DNA from 3 places in the Pseudomonas sp. 20P_3.2_Bac5 genome. Region 2 is predicted to be linked to each of the others. Evidence: predicted binding sites of a transcription regulator. Region 2 holds the regulator's gene; each other region holds the start of a gene.
What was found. Region 2 encodes sigma-54, which starts transcription at its own class of promoters, with help from an activator protein. Its sites were predicted from a motif close to ANTGGCATNNANNTTGCTNT; they were not measured.
Positions count from the first base shown of each region.

Region 1: the regulator sigma-54 is predicted to act here: its motif matches at 2,195-2,214, upstream of NTD88_RS26355 (circularly permuted type 2 ATP-grasp protein).
Region 3: the regulator sigma-54 is predicted to act here: its motif matches at 3,309-3,328, upstream of NTD88_RS03715 (ammonium transporter).

Region 1 covers NZ_JANLOA010000133.1:4,656-8,971, forward strand. Annotated here, with positions in the region: gene NTD88_RS26340 (LTA synthase family protein) at 1-1,113, shown strand, start outside; gene NTD88_RS26345 (hypothetical protein) at 1,273-1,509, shown strand; gene NTD88_RS26350 (ribonuclease E inhibitor RraB) at 1,717-2,046, shown strand; gene NTD88_RS26355 (circularly permuted type 2 ATP-grasp protein) at 2,247-3,656, shown strand; gene NTD88_RS26360 (alpha-E domain-containing protein) at 3,660-4,316, shown strand, end outside.
Region 2 covers NZ_JANLOA010000137.1:96,315-100,630, reverse strand. Annotated here, with positions in the region: gene lptC (LPS export ABC transporter periplasmic protein LptC) at 1-181, shown strand, start outside; gene lptA (lipopolysaccharide transport periplasmic protein LptA) at 168-692, shown strand; gene lptB (LPS export ABC transporter ATP-binding protein) at 692-1,417, shown strand; gene NTD88_RS28085 (RNA polymerase factor sigma-54) at 1,595-3,088, shown strand; gene hpf (ribosome hibernation-promoting factor, HPF/YfiA family) at 3,170-3,478, shown strand; gene ptsN (PTS IIA-like nitrogen regulatory protein PtsN) at 3,491-3,955, shown strand; gene rapZ (RNase adapter RapZ) at 3,958-4,316, shown strand, end outside.
Region 3 covers NZ_JANLOA010000020.1:66,369-70,684, forward strand. Annotated here, with positions in the region: gene NTD88_RS03705 (TonB-dependent siderophore receptor) at 40-2,172, opposite strand; gene NTD88_RS03710 (hypothetical protein) at 2,388-3,041, opposite strand; gene NTD88_RS03715 (ammonium transporter) at 3,445-4,316, shown strand, end outside.

The DNA.
Region 1 (4,316 bases), on a different contig from region 2:
GGCCATTCCGTCGGCGCGCTGGGGGCTTCGGGCAACATCACCCCGTACTTCGACAAGCTGGCCGAGGAAGGCCTGCTGTTCGACCGCTTCTTCTCCAACGGCACCCATACCCACCAAGGCATGTTCGCCACCATGGCCTGCTTCCCCAACCTGCCGGGCTTCGAATACCTGATGCAGACCCCGGAAGGCGGCCACAAACTGTCGGGCCTGCCCGCGCTGCTCAGCGCCCGGGACTACGACGACGTCTACGTCTACAACGGTGATTTCGCCTGGGACAACCAGTCCGGTTTCTTCGGCAACCAGGGCATGACCACCTTCATCGGCCGTAATGACTTCGTCAATCCGGTGTTTTCCGACCCGACCTGGGGCGTGTCCGACCAGGACATGTTCGACCGCGGTAACCAGGAGTTGGCGAACAACTATGGCAAGAAGCCGTTCTATGCCTTGCTCCAGACCCTGTCCAACCACACCCCGTATGCCCTGCCGAAAGACCTGCCGGTTGAGCCGGTGACCGGTCATGGTCGCCTGGACGAACACCTGACCGCCATGCGTTATTCCGACTGGGCCCTGGGCCAGTTCTTCGAGAAGGCGCGCAAGGAGCCGTACTTCAAGGAAACCCTGTTCGTCATCGTCGGTGACCATGGCTTCGGCAATAACCAGCAGGTCACTGAGCTGGACCTGGGCCGTTTCAACGTGCCGCTGTTGCTGATCGCTCCGGGCATCCAGGACAAGTTCGGCAAGCGCAACCACACCGTTGGCACCCAGATCGACATCGTGCCGACCGTCATGGGCCGCCTGGGTGGCGAAACCCGTCACCAGTGCTGGGGACGCGACCTGCTCAACCTGCCGGAAGGCGATCAGGGCATCGGCATGATCAAGCCTTCGGGCAGCGAGCAGATCGTTGGCCTGATCCAGGGTGATCGCGTGTTGATCGAGTCCAAGGACATGTCGCCGCGCCTGTACCGTTATCAGTTGGGCAGCGAGTTCAAGGCCGAGTTGATCGAGCATCCGGAGCAGGACGCCATGCTCAAGAAACTCGAGTCCTTCATCCAGACCGCAACCAAGAGCCTGCTGGACAATACCGCCGGTGTTGTCCACGGCATCCCGGATTGATCGCTCTGGCGTAATCCGTTCGTTGCACAAGACCCCGGCCTGGCCGGGGTTTTTTATGGGTGCGCCGCCGGGCCAACCGACTTGAACAATGTCCGCAGGCGAGGGTCAACGGAAGACAGGCTGGAAACACTCCTGTACCTGCCATCGAGGACACGCCAGATGAAAGAGTGGGAAATCACTTTTGTGGACCAGAAGGGCGAACGCACTTCGTTGTTGCTTGCCGCCGCGGACCGCCCGAGCATTGAAGACGCAGCGCGGCGGATCAGGGGCCACCTGTTCCCGGTCATGGATGAACTCGACCTCAATGATTTCCAGGACCGTGCCGACTGTCCGACCGCGAAGTGGCTGAAGGAACAGAACGGGGTGGAGATCACCGACATCACTGAACGGACCTGAATCCACAGGCTGGCTGGCGTTGTGCCTCACCAGCCGCTACGCTGCATGCAGGGCCGTCGGTTATGGCGACGGCCCTGGTCTTCCATTACCGCTACATTCATTACCGCAACATTGCTGCATTCGCTCGAGAACCCCACCCGCGTCCCGCGCCAGGGGTAAGTGCGCAAGCACTGAAAGTCTATCCATCGTGATTGAGGAGGACGATTCATGAGCAACTTGTACGAGGACATCAGCAGCACGGTATTGCGCCGCATGAAAGAAGGCGGTTTCAACTTCGCACAAATCCATCCAATCGAGTTCTATGCGGTATTCCCGGACGAGGAACGGGCGCGCAGGGCTGCAGGAAAGTTCCGGGGTGAGTCGTTGTGTGCCCAGGTGCATGAAAGTGACGACGGCTGGCAACTGGAACTGAGCAAGATCATGTACGCCACCTATGGTGGCATCGGCGAATTCGAACAGGATTTCGAAGCCGTGGTCGTGCCACTGGGCGGTGAAGCCCAGGGCTGGGGAGTGAAGCAGGAGCGCGCGGTAACCTGAAATGCACCCCGGGGCGGCCTGGCCATCCCGGGAACCCACACGCTTCGCAATGAAGCGCGTGCCCCATTCGCGTGGGGCTGGCTGCACAAGTCTGGTGCGGCGTCTTTTCTGAATTTCCCCAACCCGTTGATTGAAAAGGATTAATTCCGCTGGCACGGGCTTTGCGACAGTGCCTGTGCACGGGTGACAAGGAGTTCGGCATGATTCGCACGTTCTATGATGAGATGTACGCCGCCGACGGTCAGCTCCGTCCGCATTATCGGGAATTCGCCCGCTGGCTGGCGCAGACGCCGCCTGAGCAAGTGGCGCAGCGCCGCCGCGAGGCGGACCTGCTGTTCCACCGCGCCGGCATCACCTTCACGCTGTACGGGGACGAGCAGGGCACTGAGCGCCTGATCCCCTTCGACACCATTCCGCGGGCCATCCCGGCCAGCGAATGGCGGGTGGTAGAGCGCGGCTGTATCCAGCGCGTGAAGGCGCTGAACATGTTTCTCGCCGACCTCTACCATGACCAGCGCATCCTCCGCGCGGGGATCATTCCCGCCGAGCAGGTTCTGGCCAACGATCAATACCAACTGGCGATGCAGGGCCTGAACCTGCACCGCGACATCTACGCGCACATTTCCGGGGTCGACCTGGTTCGCGACAGCGACGGCAGCTATTACGTCCTCGAAGACAACCTGCGCACGCCCAGCGGTGTCAGCTACATGCTCGAAGACCGCAAGATGATGATGCGGCTGTTCCCCGAGCTGTTCGCCGCCCAGCGCATCGCGCCGATCGACCACTACCCGAACCTGTTGCTCGACACCCTGAAAAGCTCCAGTCCGCTGGATAACCCCAGCGTCGTGGTGCTGACCCCGGGGCGGTTCAACAGCGCGTTCTTCGAACACGCCTTTCTCGCTCGCGAGATGGGTGTGGAACTGGTGGAAGGGGCGGACCTGTTCGTTCGCGACGAGCGGGTATTCATGCGCACCACCGACGGCCCCAAGCCGGTCGACGTGATCTATCGCCGGCTGGACGACGCCTTCCTCGATCCGCTGGCATTCAACCCCGACTCCATGCTCGGCGTGCCCGGCCTGCTGTCGGCCTATCGCTGCGGCAACGTGGTGCTGGCCAACGCCATCGGCACCGGGGTGGCCGATGACAAGTCGGTCTATCCCTACGTCACCGAGATGATCCGTTTCTACCTGGACGAAGAACCGATCCTGAAGAACGTGCCTACCTGGCAATGCCGCAAGCCGGAAGAGCTTTCCCACGTGCTGGCCAACCTGCCGGACCTGGTGGTCAAGGAAACCCAGGGCTCCGGCGGCTACGGCATGCTGGTGGGGCCGGCGTCGACGAAGGCGGAAATCGCCGCTTTCGCCGAACGCATCAAGGCCCGCCCGGCGGCCTATATCGCCCAGCCGACCCTGTCGCTGTCGACCTGCCCGACCTTCGTCGAGAACGGCATTGCGCCGCGGCACATCGACCTGCGCCCGTTCGTCCTGGCCGGCCGGGAGACCCGCGTGGTGCCCGGCGGCCTGACGCGGGTGGCGCTGCGCGAGGGCTCGCTGGTGGTGAACTCGTCCCAGGGGGGCGGTACCAAGGACACCTGGGTGGTCGAGGATTGAATCATGCTCAGTAGAACGGCTTCGGACCTGTATTGGATGTCGCGTTATCTGGAGCGGGCGGAAAACCTCGCACGGATGCTCGATGTCAGTTATTCGCTGTCGCTGATGCCGCAGGACGGTCGCGGCGACGGCCTGGACGAAATGGCGCTGGCGCTGCGCATCACCGGCACCCTGGATGACTACCTGGGCCGGCATGGGCAACTGCACGCCGAGCGTCTGTTGCACTTTTTTGCCCTCGACCCGGAAAACCCGGCCAGCATCTACAGTTGCCTGGGCGCCGCGCGGGCCAGCGCCCATGCGGTGCGTGGGCGGATTACCGCGGACATGTGGGAAAACATCAACGCCACCTGGCTGGAGATTCGCGGCATCGCCGAGCAGGGCCTGGGGCGCTATGGCATGAGCCGTTTCTGCGAGTGGATCAAGGAGCGCTCGCACCTGTTCCGCGGTGCCACCTACGGCACCATCATGCGCAACGACGCTTTCCGCTTCATTCGCCTGGGCACCTTCATCGAGCGGGCCGACAACACCCTGCGCCTGCTCGACGCCCGTTACGAGATGTTCGGTGAGGACGCCGAAACCGTCAGCGACAGCTCTGCCCGCGGTTATTACCAGTGGAGCGCCTTGCTCCGCGCGCTGTCCTCGTTCGAGGCCTATACCGAG
Region 2 (4,316 bases):
AACCATCATTACCTCCAGCCGCATGACGGTATTCCCGCAGAAGCAATATGCGCAAACCGAGCAAGACGTTAGAATCGACGGCGCCGGTGGCGTGACTACGGGCAAGGGAATGAAAGCGTATTTGAAAGACGGCAGGATGGACCTGCTGTCCAACGTAAGAGGACAGTATGAGGCTCGTTAAAACCCTCCCCTTTTTGCTCAGCCTGAGCGCAGCACTGGGAAGCGCGAGTGTCTGGGCCCTGCCTAACGACCGCGATCAACCCATTCGCATCCAGGCCGACGACGCCCAACTGGACGACAAGCAAGGTATCGCCACCTACCGTGGTGACGTGATCATCACTCAAGGTTCGATGATGATCAAAGGCAACACGGTGACCCTGACTCGTGCGCCAAACGGCGACATCGATGTGGTGACGTCGGTGGGCACCCTGGCCTATTTCGAACAGCAGCAGGACGCCGCCAAGCCGGACAAGATGCAAGGCTACGCCAAGCAGATCCAGTACCAGGCACAAAAAGACCTGGTAGTGCTGACTGACCAGGCCAAGGTCGTCAACGCAGGCAACACGACCGAAGGCGAGAAGATCGTCTACAACACCAAGACCCAGGTCGCCACCGCCGGTCGCGGCGGCAAGGTTTCGACGCCACGTCCGCGTATCGACATGGTGATCCAGCCGAAGAAGAAGGCCGAGTAATGGCAACCCTTAAAGCCCAGCACCTGGCCAAGAGCTACAAGAGCCGACAAGTCGTGCGTGACGTCAGCCTGTCGATCGACAGCGGACAGATCGTCGGCCTGCTCGGCCCTAACGGCGCCGGCAAGACCACCTGTTTCTACATGATCGTCGGCCTGGTCCAGGCCGATCAGGGCCGCGTGCTGATCGACGATCTGGACGTCAGCCACCAGCCAATGCACGGCCGCGCACGCGCCGGCATCGGCTACCTGCCCCAGGAAGCCTCGATCTTCCGCAAGCTGTCGGTGGCCGACAACATCATGGCGATCCTGGAGACCCGCAACGAACTGGATCGCGAAGGGCGCCGCAAGGAGCTGGAAAGCCTGCTGCAGGAATTCCACATCAGCCACATCCGCGACAACCTCGGCATGAGCCTGTCCGGCGGCGAGCGTCGTCGCGTGGAAATTGCCCGCGCCCTGGCTACCGCACCGAAGTTCATCCTGCTCGATGAACCCTTCGCCGGTGTCGACCCGATCTCGGTCGGCGACATCAAGCAGATCATCCACCACCTGAAAGCCAAGGGCATTGGCGTTCTGATCACTGACCACAACGTCCGTGAAACGCTGGATATCTGTGAAACCGCTTACATCGTCAACGATGGCCAACTGATCGCCGAAGGCGACTCGGAAACCATCCTGGCCAACCAGCTCGTCAAAGAGGTGTACCTGGGCCACGAGTTCCGTCTGTAGGCTCGCGTATCGGAGTGGTCCGAGCGCTGCGATTCAGCCACGATTGCGGCTTAATTGTTACAGCGCTCTAGGCAAACGCTACAGTTTCAGGCATATATCTTGCTTAGAATTGGCGCCCGCGCGCCCCTGTAGTTGATGGCGCATGCGCGCCGGCGAATAAGGTGTTAAGCCCCAGCCATGAAACCATCGCTCGTCCTAAGAATGGGCCAGCAACTGACGATGACCCCGCAGTTGCAACAGGCTATCCGTTTGCTCCAGCTCTCCACACTGGATCTGCAGCAGGAAATCCAGGAAGCCCTGGAGTCCAACCCGATGCTCGAGCGCCAGGAAGAAGGCGAAGACTTCGACAACAGCGATCCGATGGCCGACAACGCCGAGTCCAAGCCTGTTGCCGAGTCCCAGGAGAGCAGCTTCGAGCAATCCGCGCCGACTGTGGAAAACCTCGAAGAAGGCGAATGGAACGAGCGCATCCCCAACGAACTTCCGGTCGATACCGCCTGGGAAGACATCTACCAGACCAGCGCCAGCAGCCTGCCCAGCAACGACGATGACGAGTGGGACTTCACCACCCGCACATCGGCCGGCGAGAGCCTGCAAAGCCACCTGCTCTGGCAGTTGAACCTGGCACCGATGTCGGACACCGACCGACTGATCGCTGTAACCCTGATCGACTGCATCAACAACCAGGGCTACCTCGACGAGACGCTGGAAGAAGTCTGCGAATCCTTCGACCCTGAACTGGATATCGAACTGGACGAGATCGAAGCCGTCCTGCACCGCATCCAGCAGTTCGAACCCGCCGGTATCGGCGCACGCAACCTGGGCGAATGCCTGTTGCTGCAATTGCGCCAACTGCCCGCCAACACACCGTGGATGGCCGAGGCCAAGCGGCTGGTCAGCGATTACATCGACCTGCTCGGCAGCCGCGACTACAGCCAGTTGATGCGCCGCATGAAGCTCAAGGAAGACGAGCTGCGCCAGGTGATCGAACTGGTCCAGAGCCTGAATCCACGCCCTGGCTCGCAGATCGAGTCGAGCGAACCCGAATACGTGGTTCCCGACGTGATCGTGCGCAAGGACAGCGATCGCTGGCTGGTGGAGCTGAACCAGGAAGCGGTACCGCGCCTGAGGGTCAACCCGCAATATGCCGGCTTCGTACGCCGCGCCGACACCAGCGCCGACAACACCTTCATGCGCAACCAGCTGCAAGAAGCCCGCTGGTTCATCAAAAGCCTGCAAAGCCGCAACGAGACGCTGATGAAGGTGGCGACCCAGATCGTCGAACACCAGCGCGGCTTCCTCGACCATGGCGACGAGGCGATGAAACCGCTGGTACTGCACGACATCGCTGAAGCAGTGGGCATGCACGAATCGACGATTTCCCGGGTCACCACGCAGAAATACATGCACACGCCCCGCGGAATCTATGAGCTGAAGTACTTTTTCTCCAGCCACGTCAGCACCTCCGAAGGCGGTGAATGCTCGTCCACAGCGATCCGCGCAATCATCAAAAAACTGGTTGCCGCGGAAAATCAGAAAAAGCCATTGAGTGACAGCAAGATCGCTGGTTTACTGGAGGCACAAGGCATCCAGGTAGCACGTCGCACCGTCGCCAAGTACCGCGAATCCCTCGGCATCGCACCGTCGAGTGAGCGCAAGCGATTGATGTGACCTTCCCTGAGGTGTGCCATCGCAATTCAGTGGCAGGCGCAACACCTGCCTCTTTATGCACGGCAACAAAGGAGAAGCAGTATGCAAGTCAACATCAGTGGACATCATGTAGAAGTCACTCCGCCGCTGCGCGACTATGTCGAGCAGAAGCTCAAGCGTGTAGCAAGTCATTTCGACAAGATCACCAATGTGCAGGTGATCATGAAGGTCGAGAAACTCCAGCAGAAAGTGGAGGCCACCCTGCAGATTCCCGGTGGTGAAGTGGTAGCAAACGCCGAAGATGCAGACATGTATGCCGCGATCGACTCCTTGGCCGACAAGCTCGACCGTCAACTGAAAAAACACAAGGAAAAACAGCAAAGCCTGCTGCAAGGTACGGCTGCACGCTGATCCCCCTCATCCATGATCCGACTTGAATCCATCCTGACCCCCGGCCGTTCCCTCGTGAACGTGCCGGGTGGCAGTAAAAAGCGCGCACTTGAACAGATCGGCAACCTGATCGGGAAAGAAGTTCCTGATCTGGACGGCCAGACCGTTTATGAAGCCCTGATTGCCCGAGAAAAACTCGGGTCGACAGGATTTGGCAATGGCATCGCCATTCCCCATTGCCGCCTCAAGGGCTGTGCAAGCCCTGTCAGCGCATTGCTTCACCTGGATGCCCCCATAGATTTCGACGCCATCGATGGCGCCCCGGTAGACCTGCTGTTCGTTCTGCTGGTGCCCGAGGCTGCCACCGACGCCCACCTTGAACTGTTGCGCCAGATTGCCAGCATGCTCGATCGCAAGGATGTCCGCGACCGGCTTCGTGCGGCCAACAGCAGTACCGCCCTGTACCAGGTCGTCCTGGACGTGCAGAACGAGCCCTGAGCATGCGCCTCGTCATCGTCAGCGGCCGATCCGGCTCGGGCAAGAGCACCGCCCTCGACGTTCTTGAGGACAACGGCTTCTACTGCATCGACAACCTCCCCGCCGGCCTGCTCCCGCAGTTGGCGGAAAGCGCCCTGATCAATACCGAATTGCTGCAGCCGCGGGTCGCGGTGTCCATCGACGCGCGCAACCTGCCGAGCCACCTGACACGCTTTCCGGAACTGCTGGACGACGCGCGTGCGCGCCATATCCAGTGCGATGTGCTGTATCTCGACGCCGATGAAGAAACCCTGCTCAAGCGTTTTTCGGAGACCCGTCGACGCCACCCGCTGACCAACCAGGACCGCTCGCTGGCCGAGGC
Region 3 (4,316 bases), on a different contig from region 2:
TGGGAGCCGGCCTTGCCGGCGATGAGGCCATCAGCCTACTCAGAAGGTATACGCAACCCCCACCTGCACCGTCCGCGGTGCACCCGGATAGGCGTAGGTGTTGAACGCGCCTTCGTCATACCCCTTGTTGAAGACGTTCTTCACATCCAGGTTCAGCCGCACGTGCTCGTTGACTTTGTAGAAGCTCAACAGGTCAACCACGCTGTAGCGTTCCATGGTGTAGGTCACGGCTTCGGTCTGGCCGTTGCGGTCGCCGACGTATTTCACCCCCACACCCAGGCCCAGGCCCTTGGCGACGCCGTCCTGGAATTCGTAGGTGTTGAGCAGGCTGAAGCTGTTGCGCGGGATGTTGGCCAGGCGGGTGCCTGTCGGCAGGCGGTTGTCTTTGCTCACTTCGGCATCGACGTAGGCGTAGCCACCGATCACGCGCCACTCGGGGGTGAGGTTGCCGGCGATGTTGAGGTCCAGGCCACGGCTGCGTACCTCGCCTGCGGCGATGCTGTAGTTCGGGTCGGTCGGGTCGCGGGTCAGCACGTTTTCCTTGACGATGTGGTAGATCGCGCCGTCGACGCTGAGCTGGCGGTCCAGCGCTTCCCACTTCATTCCCAGTTCATACGACTTGCCCTTTTCCGGCTCGAAGCCGTCGCCTTGCAGGCTGGCGCCGCTGTTGGGCTTGAACGAGCGCGCGGTGTTGGCGTAGACCGCGAGGCTGTCGGTCAGGTCGTAGATCAGGCCGAAGCGCGGTGTCACCGCGTTCTCGGCAGCTTCCCAACCCTTGGTGCCCGGCAGGTAGTTGTCGTAGTGGTGCTCGAAGCGTTCGATGCGCACACCCGCCAGCGCCTTGAGACGCTCGGTCAGGGCTACCTGATCCTGCAGGAAGTAGGCCCAGGTCTTGAGGTTTTCCTGGTCGTGGGTGGTGGTGCGGGTCAGGGCCGGGCGCGGCTGGCCCAGCACCGGGTTGTAGATATCGATCGGGTAGGTGCCGACGGCGGCGGACGAACGCAGGATGATCGACTGGTAGTCGTAGTCTTCGTATTCCACGCCGGTCAGCAAGGTGTGGGCGAAGCCGCCGGTGTCGAAGTGGCCGGTGAGGTTGAGTTGGTAATCGCGGTCGGTCCAGTCCAGCTTGCGCCAGTTGAAGTTGCGCTGCAGGGTGCGGCCGTCCGCCGGCGCGCCGTTGGCTTCGACGGCGTTGCCTTGCAGGGTGCCGTCCAGCCACTGGAAGCCGCCGCCGAGGGTCCAGTTGTCGTTCAGGGCGTGTTCGAAACGCAACTGGGCCATGTCGTTGTCGTTGTGCAGCAGGTTGTCGCTGCCTTTTTCCCAGATGTTGGTGTCACGCGAGGCGCTGCCGGTCTGGGTGGTGTAGCGGGTCAGGCCACGGTCCAGCGGGTGGTTGTTCCGCATGAAGTCGCCTTCGAAGATGATCTTCGTGGCGTCGTTGACCTGCCAGCTGAGCACCGGCGCGACTTCGTAGCGCTCGCTCTCGACATCGTCGCGGAAACTGTCGCCGCCTTCGCCGAGGATGTTCAGGCGATAGGCGAGGCTGCCGTCCTGGTTCAGCGGGCCGGTGGCATCGAGGGTGGCGCGGTGCATGCCCTGGTCATCGAACTGGCTGCCGAGGGTGACTCTGGTTTCCGGCAGCGGCTGCTTGCTGACCACGTTGAAGGTGCCGCCAGGATCGCCACGGCCGTACAGGCTGGTGGCGGGGCCGCGAATCACTTCCAGGCGCTCGACGCTGTTGGCGTCCGGGGCGTTGGGGTAGCCGCGGTTCATCGGGAAACCATTGCGGTAGTACTCGCCGGTAGTGAAGCCACGCACCGTCACGGTGGTCAGCCCCTGGCCGCCGAAGTTGTTGGCCCGGCCCACGCCGCCGGCGTAGTCGAGGGCGTCCTGCAGGCGAGTGGACGCGGTGTCTTCCAGCACATCCCGCGGCACCACGCTGATCGATTGCGGGGTTTCGTGCAGCGCCGTGTCGGTGCGTGTCGCGCTGGCGGAACGGGTGGCTTTGTAGCCTTGCACCGGACCGTCGGCGCGCTCGTAGTCGGCGGCGTCGGCGTTGATGTTCACCGCGTCGAGCTGGACGTTGCCGGTGGCGTTTTCGGGGGACTGGGCAGCCAAAGCCAGTGAAGGAATGGCGTGGAGCAGGCACAGCGAGACGATCGTGCGACGCATCGAGTTTGAAATCCTGGCGGGAGGTTGTAGGACAACGAGAAAGGCGGGCGATAGTATCTGCGTGTAATTCGCATTTGCAAATACTTTTTAAACTGATGGTATGCCAGAAAACTTGATGGGTCAGACAGAAAAATGTCTTGGAATAGAGGGTGTTACGCGGTTCTAGCGTAGAGATGCCAGGCCGGATTACCCGGCCTGGCGGGAGGCGTTTTGGCTTAGTTGCTTACGGCGGGAGCCATCGAACGGGCTACGTCAGCCGAGCGCTTTTCGTTCAGTTCGCGGATCGCCTTGATCGGCTTGTTCAGTTGGTCCAGCAGCGCGCTCATCACGCTCAGCGTGTCCACTTCTTCTGTGCCGCGGTGCTGCTTGAGCAGGTCCTCGATGCGTGCGGCAATCACCGGCTCCCAGCGGTCACTTTCTTCGAGCAGGGCGTGCAAGGTATTCAGGCCGCGTTGCGCGCTCGAGGTAATGGCTTCAACTTCTGCGGCGCCGGGTGCGAAGACGGCGACCTCGGCCTCGATTTCATCGTCGAAATCGACGTCCTCTTCGGCTTCCTCCAGTTGACCGATCGCCTGGTCCACCTGACGCTCGGCGATATGCTCGACCAATTCCCGGGCTTCTTCGCTGAGGAAGCGTAGCGTGCCGAAATGGGTGTTGCGGCCTGGCGACTGCGGAAGCAGAAAACGCACGGACTCGCCTTCGCCGAGCACCCGGTCACTCCAGTCCTTCAGCGTTTGCCAGGACGTGATTCGCGGGTAGTTGATCTTCTTGGCCAGCCGCTGGACCACCTCGTCGCTCAGCGAGGAGGGCTCGACCAGCACGCCATATTTACGGTGTAGCGTGGCGGCGATATCAACGTTCGTAGTCATTGCTCAAGACTCTCCAGTCCTTGGTTTTGGACGATGATATCAAGGTGATGCCTCTTCGGCTGCCTCGGGAATTCGAGCGGCGGTGCACGAGGCTGAAGCGGGCCGCCCGGAGTGAAGCACCTTCACGGTGAAGTGCACTTAAAAGTTGCACAAAAAGAAACTAACTTTCCCTCGGGGAAATACTAAAAAGACTGTCTTCCCGCCGAAATTTCAAATAAAAGTCTTTTAAATCATCTGCTTGAATCTTGATGAAAGCTGAGCGAAGAACTTGGCAGGCCAATTGCCTTGTCCATGGGGCAACTCAACAGCCACGCGGAAGGATGCTCTTCCCGAGGCACCCGAATGCCGACCCGTCATCCGAGCACGGGGTGCAGGCATCCCCATCGATTGGAGGCAGTGGGCAATGATCCGGTTTTCACCTGTGGTCCGCGGTACCTTGGGCCTTTCCCTGATGTTGAGCGCGACTGCGGCCCTGGCCGAGGAAGCGCCGCCCGCGATCAACAGTGGCGACACCGCCTTCGTGGCGTTGTGCTCGCTGGTGGTGCTGTTGATGATGCTGCCGGGTCTGGCGCTGTTCTATGGCGGCATGGCGCGGAGCAAGAACGTGCTGTCGATCATGATGCAGGTGTTCTGCACCTCGTCGCTGATGGCGGTGCTGTTCGCCGTCTATGGCTACAGCCTGACCTTCGCCGACGGCGGCTCGCTGCAAGCGGTGCTCGGCGGTCTCGACAAGCTGTTCATGAGCGGCGTGACCAAGGACACGGTGGTCGGCACCATCCCCGAATACCTCTACTTCCTGTTCATGCTGCTGTTTGCCGCGATCACCCCGGCGATCATCGTCGGCGCCTTCGCCGAACGCATGAAGTTCAGCGCGGTGCTGGTGTTCATGGCGATCTGGCTGACCATCAACTACATCCCCATGGCGCACATGGCCTGGGGCGGCGGCTGGGTGTTCAACCTTGGCGTGCAGGATTTTGCCGGCGGCAACGTGGTGCACCTCAACGTCGGTATTGCCGCGCTGGTCGGGGCCTGGATGCTCGGGCGGCGACGCGGCTTCGGCACCTCGGCATTGGCGCCGCACAACATGACCATGACCTTCACCGGCGGCTGCATGCTCTGGGTCGGCTGGCTGGGCTTCTGCGGCGGTTGCGCGCTGGCGGCCAACGGCTTCGCGATGCTGGTGATGGTCAACACCATGCTCGCCAGTTGCGCCGGGGCGCTGGGCTGGATCCTCGTCGAGTGGCAGCACCGCGGCCGGCCGAGCCTGTTCGGCGC